2 regions of the Pseudocalidococcus azoricus BACA0444 genome follow, and region 1 is predicted to be linked to the other one. Evidence: riboswitches for the same ligand, from Rfam matches in the RefSeq annotation. Region 1 holds a riboswitch; the other holds the start of a gene.
What was found. A riboswitch is a leader RNA that binds a small molecule or an ion and turns the genes downstream of it on or off. The one in region 1 is predicted to bind cobalamin.
Positions count from the first base shown of each region.

Region 2: it holds a riboswitch for cobalamin, as region 1 does, so the genes downstream of both, RIF25_RS09525 (energy-coupling factor ABC transporter permease) here and RIF25_RS02735 (HupE/UreJ family protein) in region 1, are expected to answer to the same signal.

Region 1 covers NZ_JAVMIP010000002.1:56,107-63,546, reverse strand. Annotated here, with positions in the region: gene lpxD (UDP-3-O-(3-hydroxymyristoyl)glucosamine N-acyltransferase) at 1-687, shown strand, start outside; gene RIF25_RS02735 (HupE/UreJ family protein) at 812-1,510, opposite strand; cobalamin riboswitch at 1,533-1,678, opposite strand; gene RIF25_RS02730 (dihydrofolate reductase family protein) at 1,885-2,448, opposite strand; gene RIF25_RS02725 (glycosyltransferase family 2 protein) at 3,136-4,167, opposite strand; gene RIF25_RS02720 (GIY-YIG nuclease family protein) at 4,309-4,974, shown strand; gene fba (class II fructose-bisphosphate aldolase) at 5,060-6,139, opposite strand; gene gshA (glutamate--cysteine ligase) at 6,352-7,440, shown strand, end outside.
Region 2 covers NZ_JAVMIP010000008.1:77,034-84,473, forward strand. Annotated here, with positions in the region: gene cobW (cobalamin biosynthesis protein CobW) at 1-555, opposite strand, end outside; gene RIF25_RS09520 (energy-coupling factor ABC transporter substrate-binding protein) at 685-1,014, opposite strand; gene RIF25_RS09525 (energy-coupling factor ABC transporter permease) at 1,066-1,848, opposite strand; cobalamin riboswitch at 1,880-2,032, opposite strand; tRNA gene RIF25_RS09530 (tRNA-Arg) at 2,177-2,249, shown strand; partial or broken gene RIF25_RS09535 (IS1/IS1595 family N-terminal zinc-binding domain-containing protein) at 2,592-2,714, opposite strand; gene RIF25_RS09540 (SIMPL domain-containing protein) at 2,946-3,689, opposite strand; partial or broken gene RIF25_RS09545 (transposase-like zinc-binding domain-containing protein) at 3,731-3,832, opposite strand; gene RIF25_RS09550 (hypothetical protein) at 4,139-4,297, opposite strand; tRNA gene RIF25_RS09555 (tRNA-Gly) at 4,413-4,484, shown strand; gene RIF25_RS09560 (chloride channel protein) at 4,622-5,893, shown strand; gene RIF25_RS09565 (type IV pilin-like G/H family protein) at 5,922-6,401, opposite strand; gene RIF25_RS09570 (hypothetical protein) at 6,515-7,440, shown strand, end outside.

The DNA.
Region 1 (7,440 bases):
GGGGAGGATGTGGCAATTGGGGCCTATGTGGTAATTGGTGATGATGTGGTAATTGGCCATCGGGTCACGATCCATCCCCATTGTGTGATTTATCGGGGGGCCAGCCTGGGTGACGATACGCTCCTCCATAGTCATGTGGTGATTCGCGAGCAGGTCAAACTGGGCAATCAGGTGATTATTCAGAATGGAGTCGTAATTGGGGCGGATGGCTATGGGTTTGTCACCTTACCCAATGGACAACATCACAAAATCCCCCAAGTCGGGACGGTGGTGATTGAAGATCAAGTGGAAATTCAAGCCAACACCACCATTGATCGGGCTACCCTTGGGGAAACCCGCCTAGGCAAGGGCACAAAGGTAGATAATCTGGTTCAGATTGCCCATAACTGCACAGTGGGTCAGCATTCACTCTTATGTGGACAGGTTGGCCTGGCGGGTTCAACCCAAGTCGGTAATCATGTAGTTCTGGCAGGACAGGTGGGGGCGGCGGGGCATTTAAGTATTGGGGATGGGACAATGGCTGGGGCCAAAACGGGCATTAATAATTCTCTCCCAGCTGGAAGTCGGGTCAGTGGTTATCCAGCGATGGATCATAAGGTGTGGTTACGCGTGGTCGCTGAACTTAAGCAATTGCCCCAATTAATGAAGCGACTCCGCAAACTCGAAAACCAGCTTTCCCAAGATTGACTCCCATCTGCCTATCCAAAGCACTTGACCAATTCAGAATTACCCCAGGTTTCAACCCACAAGCTAGAAGTGTTGTCTAAGGGTCATTGCTTGAAATAACGTTAGACGGCGGTTTTACTCACCTCTAACCTCCAGGAACAGGAAATATAACTGCAATGACTTGAGAAGCGAAGAAAGCGAGCCCAACACCACAAATCACTAGACCAGCAGAACGCAGCTTGGCTGGAGATTGTAGCTCCGCTTCTCGCCTAAGAATGGTTGCCTTGCCAACCCGGAACGCAAGGAGTGACACAAAAAGTTGAACAACTGTAAAGCCTATGAGATATGCCAGTAAAGGGGTCATCTCCGCACCGAAAATGGACTCACCATAGGCATAACCATGGAATAAACCGGCAACTGCTGACAAACCTGCAATGACACCAGTATTGGGGCTATCCTTTATAACCAACAAAATACCGAATAACAAGATTGATCCAGAGACAAATAGCTCTACCCCCGGAAAATTGATGCCTGCTAGGTGCGCCCCTGTGCCAAGCATCGCTGTTAACACAAACGAAATCGGAATCAAGATTCCTTGCCGTTTGATTGCACCAAGCAAACCAATTGCCACAATAAACGCAAAATGGTCAAGTCCAATCAGGGGATGGGCTATACCAGATATGAAACCCTCGAAGAAGGTGGATGGCATTCTACCCCCCATTCCATGATGGGCAGAAGCAGGAGTTGCTGTCAGCAACAAAACACTTATCAAAACAGCCAATGCGCCTGCTTGTTGGGAAACCTTACTAAAACAGGAAAATCGAAAATCCTTAAACTTATCCATTCTCTGTACCTCGCAGATATAGAAATGAGTTAGATCATCGGCGGGCATCCTGACTCAGAGATTTTCATAATCTCATTACAGTTGCGGGACAGTGTTGGACTCACACCAAACTTTCCCCGTTACCTCTGGCGGCTGAACTCCGGCAGAACCGACTGAATAAACATATCACACCTGAGAAAAAACTTTTCTGGGTTCAAAACTAACTTAATGCTGAGTGTCTCATCAACAATCATCAGTAACGCCTCAACAAAGGACTCAAGCCGTCTAACGACCAAGCTCACCGGACGCAGATAAACTTTAAGACCAAACCGACATACTAAGGCGTTCCGGTGCAGCACCTGGTTGGGCCCGCACTGAGCTGCACCTTAGACACTTTAGCGGCGATTTCTGTCCGGCGAGTCGCGAGATTCAGCAGGTACGTAGGTCAACCTGATCACATCGTCGCCAATCCGGTCATGAGTCGTGAGTTGGAGCGGCGGTCGAGGTCCGGCGAAATATGGTTTACCGTGACCAAGCACGACGGGGTGCAGGTAGATTCGATACTCATCGATCAGGCCAAGTTCGGTGAGGCTGTGCGCCAAGTCCGGGCCAGCAACTTCGATCTCCCCGTCGCGCTCGGCCTTCAACGCGCGGATCGCGCCCTCAAGATCATGCTTAATAAGCATGGCGTTGGGGCCGACCGATTTCAACGAGCGCGAGACGACCCATTTCGGCTGGTTCCGCCACGCCACCGCAAAAGCATATTCCTCTGCATCCCATTCAGGGTGATCGTCGTCCCAGGAACGCATGACCTCATACATTTTGCGACCGTACACACTACCCGCCTGCCCTTGAGCCTCCTCAATGAAGTGGCGGAAGAGCGTGGGGTTTGGTGCAAACTCAATAAAGTCGACGTAGCCGTCCAGGGACTGGTTCATTCCGAACACGAGCTTGGCCATACCCACATCCCTTCTTTGCGCGCTGAACGTGTTCTTTGCGGTCTAACGGCAGTAAGTTTAGCCGCTGCCAAATAACTTGGACACACACAAACTATACTAGTTGCAGTCGGCTACAATACGTTTGTTCTACAGACGGCTCGATTCCTCCAAGCTCTTTCGCTGTCATTTAGAACATCTCTCGATTATCCTAACGAAACATCTTGAACCGCTGTCTGTGAAACTAGTATATCTACAGCAAAAAGCTAGATAACTAAGTCTGAGGTATATTTGTAATTCCTTTTGCCTGAAAATACCCCAAATTTAATCATTATTTAATATTTTACTAGATAATCATCTATATCAGTTGTTTATCAGTTTTTATGAGTATTAACGTCCCACCGCCAAAACTCTTAGTGCAGGCCAGTCATGCTCTGCGAATCAAACATTACTCCTATCAAACTGAGAAGTCCTATATCTACTGGATATGGGAGCCGAGTAGATCACAGCCTTTTTGGCTCACTTAGCGGTTGAGGGTAAAGCCTCCCCTTCTACTCAGAACTAAGCTTTAAGTGGATTATTGTTTATTAATTGAAATGTATTAAATCATAAATTAGAGTTTATATTTATTTACCTAGGAATTAAATACTAACCTACCTGAAACCATTACAGTTAGCAGTTTTTACTGTCTCAGTTTTGATAGAAATGACTCTATTTTGGGGATAACTCTAGATGACATTGGCTTAACATATTGGCCGCAAACTGCCCCATGTAGGCCTGGTTAAAGGGGAAACTTTGGTCGTAGGTTTGGGTTTGACCTAAATCCAGGCAATTTTGGAAATAGGCACTAGCCCCTAGCGGAAACTGTAGGGAGTTGAGGAACAGGCCAGCTAAATAATTCAAGGGTGGGTAGTGCGGATACCAGGCCAGGCCCCGCTGTCCAATCAAGCGGACTGTTTCCCAATCTTCTAGCTCTAATAGTTTGCGCCCGAGACGATATAAAGCTTCTGGCAACGCGGGAAAGTTGGTGATCGGGGCATTATCCAGGAGGTGGGGCAGAATGCGTTCAAAAAGTTCTTCCTGGCAGGCCTGGGCCGCAGCAGGTTGATCCGTAGCTTCATAGAGATCGCTGAGGGCAAAGAGGAGGGTTAAACTCAGGCCAGTGGAGGCCCGAATTGCTTCCAGGATGGGGATATTCCGCGACTTAATTTTGCTCATCATCATATCGGGGCCATAGCCATAATGATCAATCACCAGGCCAGGTAAATGGTCAACCTGGGGAATTTCCGGTCGGAGGGAGACCAGTTGCTCATGGAACGGCTCGGCATAGCGCAAATAAGGCTGATTCCGAAACAGGCGGATAATTCGGAAGGGGGAAAACTGGCTTTGGGTAGCGACTTCTTGACGGGTGAGAGTATAGACTTCAATTTTCGGGTGGGCCTGGAGTCTAGCTCTAAAATCAGGAGTTTCCACCCGTAAGACTTCATCGGCATCGAGGACTAATATCCAAATTCCGTTGGCCTGGTCGAGAGAATAATTCCGGGCGGCTGAAAAATCATTACACCAAGCAAACTCAAACACCTTGGCCCCAAACTCCACCGCAACCTTCAGGGTGTCATCCGTGGAGCCAGTATCCACAATAATCAATTCATCGGCATAGGGCTGCACACTCGCCAAACAGCGTCCCAACTGATGCGCTTCGTTTTTGACAATCATGCAGAGGGATAACAGGGGAGATTTCATAGTTGTGGAAGATTAGTCGGGTAAAGTGTTCGGGCGACAGTAGATAAAGAATCTGACAATGACAGGATTATGGCAGGATTGAATCAGCCGCAGAACCGTATCGGGCATTAATCTTAGTTTTGCCGTGATCATTTATAGCCAATGACTCGTGATTCCGAACCGCCAAAATACGCAGTTGGAGAGCAAGCCCAGCTTTTTTCCCGCCAACAACTCCGAGAAGCTGCCGCAACCTACACTGTTCAACCAGGCCTGGGCCTTTTCCCATCCCAACTCTTGGCCTGGCAGCAAAAAATTTATGACTATCAACAATCCGAAGCAACCCAATCTCCCAGCGCGCAATTGTCATTATTTGCCCTCGAACCAGCCAACCTTGAGCAACCGGAAAACCAAACCAATCTTCCAACTAGAGAATCAACAACGGATCAACCCCTCACTCAAATCCTCAATCCCTTTACCCTCCCGCAACAAAACACGGAATTTTGGCGATGGCAAGCTAATACCTCAGGTCAGCCGGCCCTTTACTTTGTGATTGATTACCAGTGGCCCATTTTGCTCTATGTCGGGGAAACCCTAGATGATCAAAGTCGCTGGCGGGGGGAACATGGTTGTAAACGCTACCTCCAAAACTATGTCACCGCTTTAAGGACGGTTAATCTACAGGTATCCGTGGGGATTGGCTTTTGGCCTGGGGCGGCGGCTGACCGAAAACTGCGCCAACAACAGGAACGAGAGCTAATTTTCCATTGGCGTTCCCCTTTCAACAAAGAAAACTGGCAGTATTGGCAAACTCCCTTTGTGGAGAGTTGAGATGACGAACAAAAAACCAGGCCACTATTTTGGAGCAACCTGGTTTAGTGTTTGAGATAGTCAGTCGAGTTAACGAGAGTGGGGCTTAGACGGCCACCGCTTTCTTGGCCACTTGCTTCAGATCACCTTTGGCATATTTGGCAGCGTACTCTTCCAAGCTGACCTGTTTGATCTTGCTGGCATGGCCGGCGGCCCAGAATTGCTGATAGCGGTCGGCACAGACTTTTTCCATGTACTTGATGGAGGGCTTTAGGAAGTGGCGAGGATCAAACTCTTTCGGATTACCGGCCAAGGCTTCCCGCACCGCCGCCGTGATCGCCAACCGGTTGTCAGTGTCAATATTGACTTTCCGCACGCCGCTCTTGATCCCTTTTTGGATTTCTTCCACGGGCACGCCATAGGTTTCGGGAATAGCCCCGCCAAACTCGTTGATCAAGGCAATCAAATCTTCCGGTACAGAGGAAGACCCGTGCATAACCAAGTGGGTGTTGGGTAAGCGGCTGTGGATTTCTTCAATCCGGCTGATGGCCAAAATTTCCCCGGTCGGTTTGCGGGTGAATTTATAAGCTCCGTGGCTGGTTCCAATGGCAACGGCCAAGGCATCAACCTGGGTGCGCTCAACAAAATCCACGGCTTCATCAGGATCGGTTAAGAGCATTGAGTGGTCGAGTTCCCCTTCAAAACCGTGGCCATCTTCCGCTTCCCCTTTACCCGTTTCCAAGGAGCCTAAGCAACCCAGTTCACCCTCCACCGATGCGCCGATGGCATGGGCCACTTTCACCACTTCACTGGTGACAGCGACATTATATTCATAGCTGGCTGGGGTTTTGGCATCGGCTTCTAAGGAACCATCCATCATCACACTGGTAAAACCATTTTTAATGGCGGAATAGCAGGTGGCCGGTTCGTTGCCATGATCCTGGTGCATCACAATGGGGATATGGGGATAGGTTTCCACAGCCGCTAAGATTAAGTGACGCAAGAAATTTTCACCGGCATATTTCCGGGCCCCCCGAGAGGCTTGTAAAATCACTGGGCTATCAGTGGCGTTGGCAGCCTGCATAATGGCCTGGATTTGTTCCATATTATTGACGTTAAATGCGGGGATGCCATATCCATTCTCAGCCGCATGATCCAAAAGCAGCCGCATGGGGACGAGTGCCATAAATTCCTCCTAAGGGTAATTTCCTGGTGTAAACAACCTTAAATCTTATGGTCAATCTTAGGATACTTTGCCAACTGATGTTAGGGCCTGGGCCCTGAGAGGCTGGAAAAACCTAATTTGCCCATAATCAGCACCATTCCTAAGGTAAACAATTTAGTTGATTCCGGTTCAGTGGCATAATCAAGATTAACGCTGGGGCGAGAGGCATTGCTGTGTTATCGAAAGGATTTGAGGTTGAAATCTATACCGGCAGGCCCAATGGCAAGATTGTTGGCTTATCAGATCAAATTGTCCAGGCCCTAGATGGCTTTGTCCGTGAACCCGATAGCCGCAATGTGGAATACACCACTCCCCCTGTTTATCTTTATGACCAAGCCCTCTGTGATTTATTGCGGCCGAGAATGCGCTTACGGCGATATTTACGGGGCCTGGGGGACTATACCTTAATTCCGGGGAGTACCCTGTCTTTAGGGGAGAGCCAAACATTCTATCGCTCAGATCCCCAAAATCCCTACCACGACTATATTGAGCAGACCTATCACACCAAAGTTGTTACGGCTAGCATTCACATCAATGTTGGAATTTCCGATTTAGAAACCTTGATCCGGGCCTGTCGGTTAATCCGGGTTGAAGCCCCCCTCTTTTTAGCCTTAAGTGCTGCCTCCCCCTTTTTAGATGGTGAAGTCACGGGCTACCACTCCACCCGTTGGGCTGTATTTCCGAAAACCCCGGCCATCGTTCCTTTGTTTACTTCTCATCAACACTTTATTGCCTGGACAAAGGAACAACTTGCCTTAGGCACTATGCAAAATGTCCGCCATCTCTGGAGTGCCGTCCGGCCCAATGGTGATCGTCGTCCCTACGATTTAAATCGCTTAGAACTGCGCATTTGTGATTTGGTCACTGATCCGATTTCGCTGTTAGCCATTACCGCTCTATTGGAAGCTCGGTTACTCCAAGTGATCGAAAATCCTGAGCTTGATCCTCTGATTCAAAGTGATTTAGCTCGCTCTGGCCTGGATTTAGCAGCGTTGGCCGATGAGAATGAAATAGCGGTGGCCCAGGCCAGTTTGGGAGCACCCTTAAGACATTGGCAAGATGGCCGGGAAATTTCAGCCTCGGATTGGATTGGGGAGCTTTATGACCAGGTGTATCCCACAGCCAAACAGCAGGGGTTTAGTTGCTTCCTCAATCCAGTTAAGAAAATTCTCCGAGAGGGTAACCAGGCCCAGAAATGGTTGCAATCCTATGCTCAAGGGCAATCTGTCACCAGTATTATCCAAGAGGCAATTGTGCAACTC
Region 2 (7,440 bases), on a different contig from region 1:
ATCGGTTTTATTGAGAATCACCAAATCCGAGCAGGCCAATTGATCTTCAAACAGTTCTCCGAGGGGAGTGTCATGATCCAAGCTCTCATCGGCCTGGCGTTGAGCCTCAATTGCGGCTAAATCTGGGGCAAATTGACCGGCCGCCACCGCCGCACAATCCACAACCGTGACCACACCATCCACCGTTGCCCCCTGCCGAATGTCTGGCCAGCGAAAGGCTGTTACCAGGGGTTTGGGGAGAGCCAGGCCAGAGGTTTCAATCAAAATATGATCGAGTTGATCCCGTCGTTTTAGGAGTTGTAGCATGGTTGGTAAAAATTCTTCCTGAACCGTGCAACACAAGCAGCCATTGGTTAACTCCCAAATTTTGCTGTCTTCACAGGTTTCAGGGGTGCAGGAGCGCAACAAATCCCCATCAATGCCAATTTCCCCAAATTCATTCACTAAGACTGCAATCCGCCGCCCTTGATTGTTTTGGAGAAGATGACGAATTAGGGTTGTTTTACCACTGCCTAAAAAGCCAGTGATGATGGTGACAGGAATTTTACTAGCCATATCGCGGGTGCCCCATGGAAAATTAAATAACGAGCGGTTGAAAGCGTTGGGCTGACCAGATTTCTATGGTTTTGATCGGTCTGAATAGCCTACCTAACGCTGTGGTTTAAGATTTTGCCCTTGATAAGGTTAATGCGGATTTTTATTTTTCACAGGGGATGGAGTAGCATCCGTTCCGGTTTCCTTGCGGCCACGATACCAACCGATGACATAGCCAATAATTCCGGCCCCAATCCCGGCTTGAGTGGCAAACAAAAGGGACTCTATCTCACCACTAGCTGGCTCAAAAATGGGATTAAACCAGGTTTCGTAGTCAGGATGAATCTCATTAATTGCTGCCTCAGCCTGGCCATCTGCACCAGAAAATTCTGCTCCCTTAGCCACCACTAGCGGGACTATGGCCAGGGAAATGACACCCAAAACCAAGATCCAATTAGTCCAAGATGGTTGATTTTTCACCGTTCTTACCTTTCATTGATGATTGTATAAAAGGGTTCTGAATTCTCGTGATCATGCGTCTTTAGTAGTGACAGGAGAAATTGAACCGAGATTGAGTAGATTTAACATCCGTAACTCATCAGGAGAATAGGCCTCGAGCCAGTTCCAAACTAAGACCGTCAACAATCCCTCACTTAGGGCCAAAGGAATTTGGGTAATCATAAAAATCCCCCCAAACTTCAGAAATGAGGCTAAAACCCCACCCACTGGGGCCGGAAATGCTAAGGCTAGTTGCAAGGATGTGACCCCATAGGTTGCCAGATCTGCTAGGGCGGCGGCTAAGAAAATCGCCACTTTCTGCTTGTGGGTTGTTTTGAGAACCAGCCAATAGACTCCATAGGCAACCAATGGGCCAACCACAGCCATCGAAACCGCATTGGCTCCTAGAGTTGTCAAACCACCGTGGGCTAAAAGCAGGGCCTGGAACAGTAAGACCAGTGCACCCAAAACACTCATCACCCAAGGGCCAAACAAAATCGTCCCCAGGCCTGTCCCAGTCGGATGAGAACAACTGCCGGTGACTGAAGGAAGTTTGAGAGCGGACAAGACAAACGTAAAAGCCCCAGCCAACGCCAAAAGCAGCTTTAATTCCGGCTGTTCCTTGACAATGCGGTTTAGAGAGCGGAAGCCAAGCCAAAAACAAGGCAGAAAAACAATCCACCAAAAGACCGCCCACTTCAGGGGTAAGAAGCCTTCCATAATGTGCATGGCATAGGCGGGAGCGGGAGAGGCGATAACCAGATAAAAACTTAACCCAGCTATCATCCCCAGACTTAACCAGCGGGAAATATTCATGTTTGCCTGTACCTCGCAGACGTAACTTTTATTGGTGTTCATCATATCGGCGGGCATTCTGACTGAGAGAACTTAGGTTAGACATTCTCATCACAGTTGCGGGACAGCGGTAGATTGGGCACTACACTTTCCCCCTTGCGTTTGATGGCTGCTCCCCACCAAAACCGATTTCACCACCATATCATCTGGCCGGATTTCCTGAGTAATTGATTGTTCCTCGGCAACTCGCGTCCTCCAGTAAATCCCCACCTTAGTGACCTGATAGGATTGAAGTAATCCAGCCAGTCATTGGCCTGGACTTGAGCGGCAATTTTTGCCTGCCCCTTGTGTACCCGTAGCTCAGCGGATAGAGCACTCGCCTTCTAAGCGATCGGTCGTTGGTTCGATCCCAACCGGGTACGTTCTTGATATACCGTTACTTCAATGCTTGCAACCCTATCTTTGTCGGCCTTCATAGTGTTATTAGCTGTTATAAACTGATAGGAGATGATGCTAAATGATGGCAAATGAGCCAAAAAACGAGCCAAATACGAGCGGTGAATGAGCGGCCGGTGTAGAGTTAAGCGTCCAGGCCAGGGGGGAAGTTTAGCGATTCAGGCGACATATTCGTTGACGTATTTCTAGAGCCACAACTCGGATCATTGGAGCACGCAGGCAATACCCGCCAACGGGATTTTCTCTAAGAGAAAGCGATTAAGCATGGCTGAGATGGCCGGGGCACGAGGTTTCCACTGGGGATTCTCGACAAACTGGCGACCACAATCACGGCATTTATAATTCTGCTTTCCACGACGGGTCGTCCCATTTTTCATGATGTCGTCTGAGCCGCAGGTCGGGCATTGCAGGAAGCGAGGGATGTTAGACATGGAACTGTTAAAGAACTACTGGACTTTTTTTATCTGACCTTTACAAAATGGCACTACTAAATTTGCCCCAAGACCAAGCAGATAAATAATAAAGTTCCGGGTAGAGGGGAACGGGGCAAGTGGATAACCAAAGGACAACAAAAATCACCACAAAACTTGAGCATAGGTAAGGAATTATCGGGATCGTGCAAGAACTGCATCTAATGCCATATTGCCCGGAATTACTGTGCCTTAGTACTGAATTTGTAAAGTCACCGTGGCTTCCACCTGTTGTTCTCCGGCAATGACTGGGGTTGGTGGGGCCGCATCAGCCGTGGTCGCAACACGCATCATCATTGGGTTAGGGGGGGGCATTGGGGGAGTAGCATTGTTAATTTGAATGCCAATAATTTGCTGGGGCTTGAGACCAAGGGTATTCAAAACAACACTGGCCTGGGCCTGGGCATCGAGGGTAGCCCGTTGGAGAGCAACTTTTTGGGCCGCAGAAAACTGGCTATCGGCTAGGATCAGGCTGACATTTTCAATCGTGGTGGCCCCAGCTTTGATGGCTGCATCTAAAATCGTGCCAGTGGATTCAGTGCTAGTGGTAAAGCTGACAGTATTCCGAGCCGTATATCCCCTTAAAATCCGTTGATTGTTGCTGTAGTCGTAGTTGGGGGAAAGATTAATCCCAGTGGTTTGGAGCTTACTAACATTATTGGCTTTCAAAACATTGACAACACTATTCATCCGGCGGGCAACTTCGGCCTGGGCATCGGTGGCGGTTTTAGCCTGAATTTCAACCCCTAATGTCACCTGGGCCTGGGTGGGAGTTACAGCCTCTTTGCCACGGCCTGTCACAGTCAGAGTACGGATCATCTCTTGGGCAAAAGCCACCGGAGTTATTAAACCAATGAAGGCAGCCATAATCGGAATAACCAGTAAGTTCTGGGGCCGAAATCTGGGGGAAAGAGCCTGGGAAGCAGTTTGTTTCATAGATGATGCAGAGTTCTTAAAGGAATTAGCTTCAATGTGCCATATTGCCGACCACACTGTTTACACAGGAAACGCTGTTTGCCGTTGTGGATATGATCGTTCTTGACGGTATGGTGAGATTGGCAGCTTGGGCATTCAGGCATAGATTAAGGGTGCAAGTGACTTCAGCTTTGATTTTTCCAAGTCTATCATTACCTTTAGGGTTCTACCCACTACTAAAAGCATCTATAGCAGTCGGTCTTCATTTGTGAGAATGACTGATCATCAGAAGCCTTGGTAAAGAATCCCCCCTCGTTGAGCCTAGGATAAAACCAAAATTTTGCAGGGATAGATAATCCTGGGCTATTCTTACGAATCATTACTGTTTACTATATCAGACTTTTACTTCACTACCTCAAGTTTGGCAGGATTCCAATATTCGGTTCCACCATCCCGTGATTGTGCAACGCCTAGATTGGTATGCCTTGACGCACCATACAATCAGCCGCAGTCGCACTGGCCACAGATACCTTAACTAAAATGTCCTTGGAACCTGATAATGGCTTTTGAACATCCTCCACTTGCATAACATCCGGGGAACCATATTGCTGACAAACAACCGCTTTCATAGAAAATTATTACCAATCCAGGATTGAACCATTGACCCTCCAGTCATTCTCTCCTGATGCTTGACAAAAGGGGCTATAGTTTGAAATGATAAACAATGCCTAATAAATAGTTTATGCGGGTATAGCTCAGTGGTAGAGCGCAACCTTGCCAAGGTTGATGTCGCGCGTTCGAATCGCGTTACCCGCTTTGATTAAAGAACATAATTGTTATTCTTACTCTCCCAGCGGATTAATAATCTCGCGGTTAGCTTGGCAACTGACAGCCGATCTGTACCTGCATGGGAAAGTCTGCTATTTCTAAAAGAAAAGTTGGCAATTATTCCTATGACGGATCTGCTCAAGGAAGAGAAAGTCTTACCTTACCCCAAATTATTGCTCTATGCGGCTGGCGTGGGTCTGCTTGGTGGACTCCTCGCTACTTTATTCTATTTAGCTATGAAATTAGGTTTTTCCCTATTATGGAATGAATTACCTGGGCGGGCAATTCTACCAACCTGGGATCAGTTGCGCTATCGCGTCTGGATCATTGCCGGAATTGGCGGCTTATTGGTGGGCCTGGTTGTCAAATATATGGGGGCAGCAGGAGGACTAGCGGGGGCAGTTCAGGAACTTCACGAAAAAGGCAAGTTAGATTACACAAAACTCCCAGGCACAGCTTTGGCCTCTTGGCTCTCCCTAACTGTGGGGAGTAGTGCTGGGCCAGAAAGTCCTCTAATTGATATTAACGGGGGTGTGGGGAGTTGGATCGCTGACCGCCTCAAGTTATCCACTCGAGATGCCCGGATTCTCACCTTCTGTGGCATGGGTGCGGGCATGGGGGTCTTTTTCTCTGCACCATTGGGGGCCGCCCTCTTTGTTTTAGAAATTCCCCATCGGCGGGGCCTGGAGTTTTGTGAGGCCATTATTCCTACCTTAATGTCCGCTTTCATGGGTTTTGCGGTCTTTCGTTGTGCCACAGGGGTGACTTTTGGCGGTATTTATGACTTTCCACCCTATGAACAGTTGCGTCCGATTGACATTGGCTCAGCCATACTTTTGGGCATTATTGGGGCTGGAGTAGGGCTATTATTTCTGGGAATTGATTTTATAATTCAACGCTTGGTAACTCCCTTACGGAATCGTCCTTTACTGCTCATTACCTTAGGGGGATTAGCCTTTGGTCTGATTGCGATGGCTTTTCCGATTACCCTGTTCTATGGTGAGGCCCAAATCCAAGAAATTCTTGATACGGGGATGCGCTATAGTGCTTGGCTTTTGTTTTTAATTGCAATCATGAAGATGCTCGCCTTAAGCTTATCCCTACAGTCTGGGTTTAAGGGTGGAGTTGTCTTTCCGGTGTTTTTTGTCGGGGCCTGCGTGGGTATGGGGGTACATCAACTAATACCGGGAATTCCTCTGTCCGTAGCCCTAGTTTGCATGATGGCGGCGATTGGAGTATCAATCGTAAATGCTCCCATGAGTATGATCATGATTCTGAGTACCATTTCCCACACCAGTATTACCCCCCTGATTACGACTGCAACTCTCACTAGTTTCATTCTGACTCAGGAGTTTTCCATTGTTCCAACTCAACAGTGTCGTCAAGATTTACATTGAGTGCAATGACTTGCGTTTCCCTAATTCCCTAAGGACACTCGCCAGGAACTGCGCTGCCACTACTGGGAGGGGAGACCTTTAGGACTGTGGCCGTGGTCGTTGCAAGAATAGCCGTTGTATTGGCATTAGCGCAGCCCGTAAATGCTGACAGGCCAGCCTCTTTAGGAGTAACTTTATATTCTCCCAAAATAGATGTATTCTCTGTTATTGCAAAGAGATACTGTGGGGTCTCATTAGGAACATTAATTTCGAGTTCATTGATAGTTTGGGCAAAAGTTGGATTGTTTAAGCGGTAGGTTTGTTGAGCGCGATTAACGGCTCCAATATTACTCTGGGCTTGACTTTCTTTGGCTCGATTAGACATGGATAGCATAGATGGAAGAGCAATAGCTGCCAAAATTCCGATAATAATCACAACAGTTAGAAGTTCAATTAGGGTAAAGCCCGTGTTCGAGTTTAGGTAACCACACCATAGAATAGCTTTAGGCTGTAGATGTGAAGATTTCATGATCAAGTCCCCCGATGATGCCTTTATAGTTCCCCATCGTTGTCATAAAATTACACTGTTGCCTTAGCTTGATCATCCAGACTATCCCTAGCTAAGCATTTAGGGCTTTATTGATGAAACTGGCTCAGTTACGTCACCAAGCAGGAGAGGGAGATTTAAGGGCTATTGCCTTACTGTTCAACCAGGCCCTAGGTCATAAAGGGATTCAAGTTAGTCCTAGCCTAAATTCTACAATCAATCCCACCAATCTTATCTTAACCCTCCGGTCAGAAGTTCCTCCAGAAGCCCAGAGTAGCCTCACCTTAATCAGTCGCGAACTGTTAACTTGGCCCAATTTACCCGCAAAAATCCTCGAAATTCAGGCCAATTATCCAGGCCAGTCTGAAGAGCTTTGGCACTACCACTTGGATTTAACGGATCCAGAAACTTTACCTAACTTAGCCATGCCCGCCCAAGCCAGGTCCAAAATCTCGCCATCTCAATCATTACCTGTTCCCCAGGTTCAGTTAGCCCCCCCATCGACTGACGCGTTTGGGTTTCCGATTCAACGATTAGATGCCCAGGCCTGGAAAACCATCGGCATTGGCGCAGTCTTGGCATTAATTCTGATTACTTTGCCATTTTTAACCTTTTTGTTTACCCCCTTAATTACCCTCGTTCATGAGCTAGGCCATGCCGCCTGTGGTTGGGTCTTTGGCTATCCGGCAATTCCTTCCTTTGACTTTATCTATGGAGGTGGGATTACAATTCATGGGAGTCGCTGGTCGTTGTTGCTCTGGGCTATTTATGGGGGGTTGGGGTATCTGGCCTGGCTGTATCGTCACAATCGCTTGACCCTGATTAGCTTGGGAATATTTACGGTGCTTTACACAGTGTCGGCCTTCAGTCCAATTCACCAAGCTCTGTTTGTGGCGATGGGTCATGGCTTTGAATTGTTGTTTGCGGGCATTTTTTTGGATCGGGCCTTGGGTGGATTTGGCTGCCGATATCCCCTAGAGCGACCGCTGTATGCAATGGCTGGCATCTTTATTATTTTCTA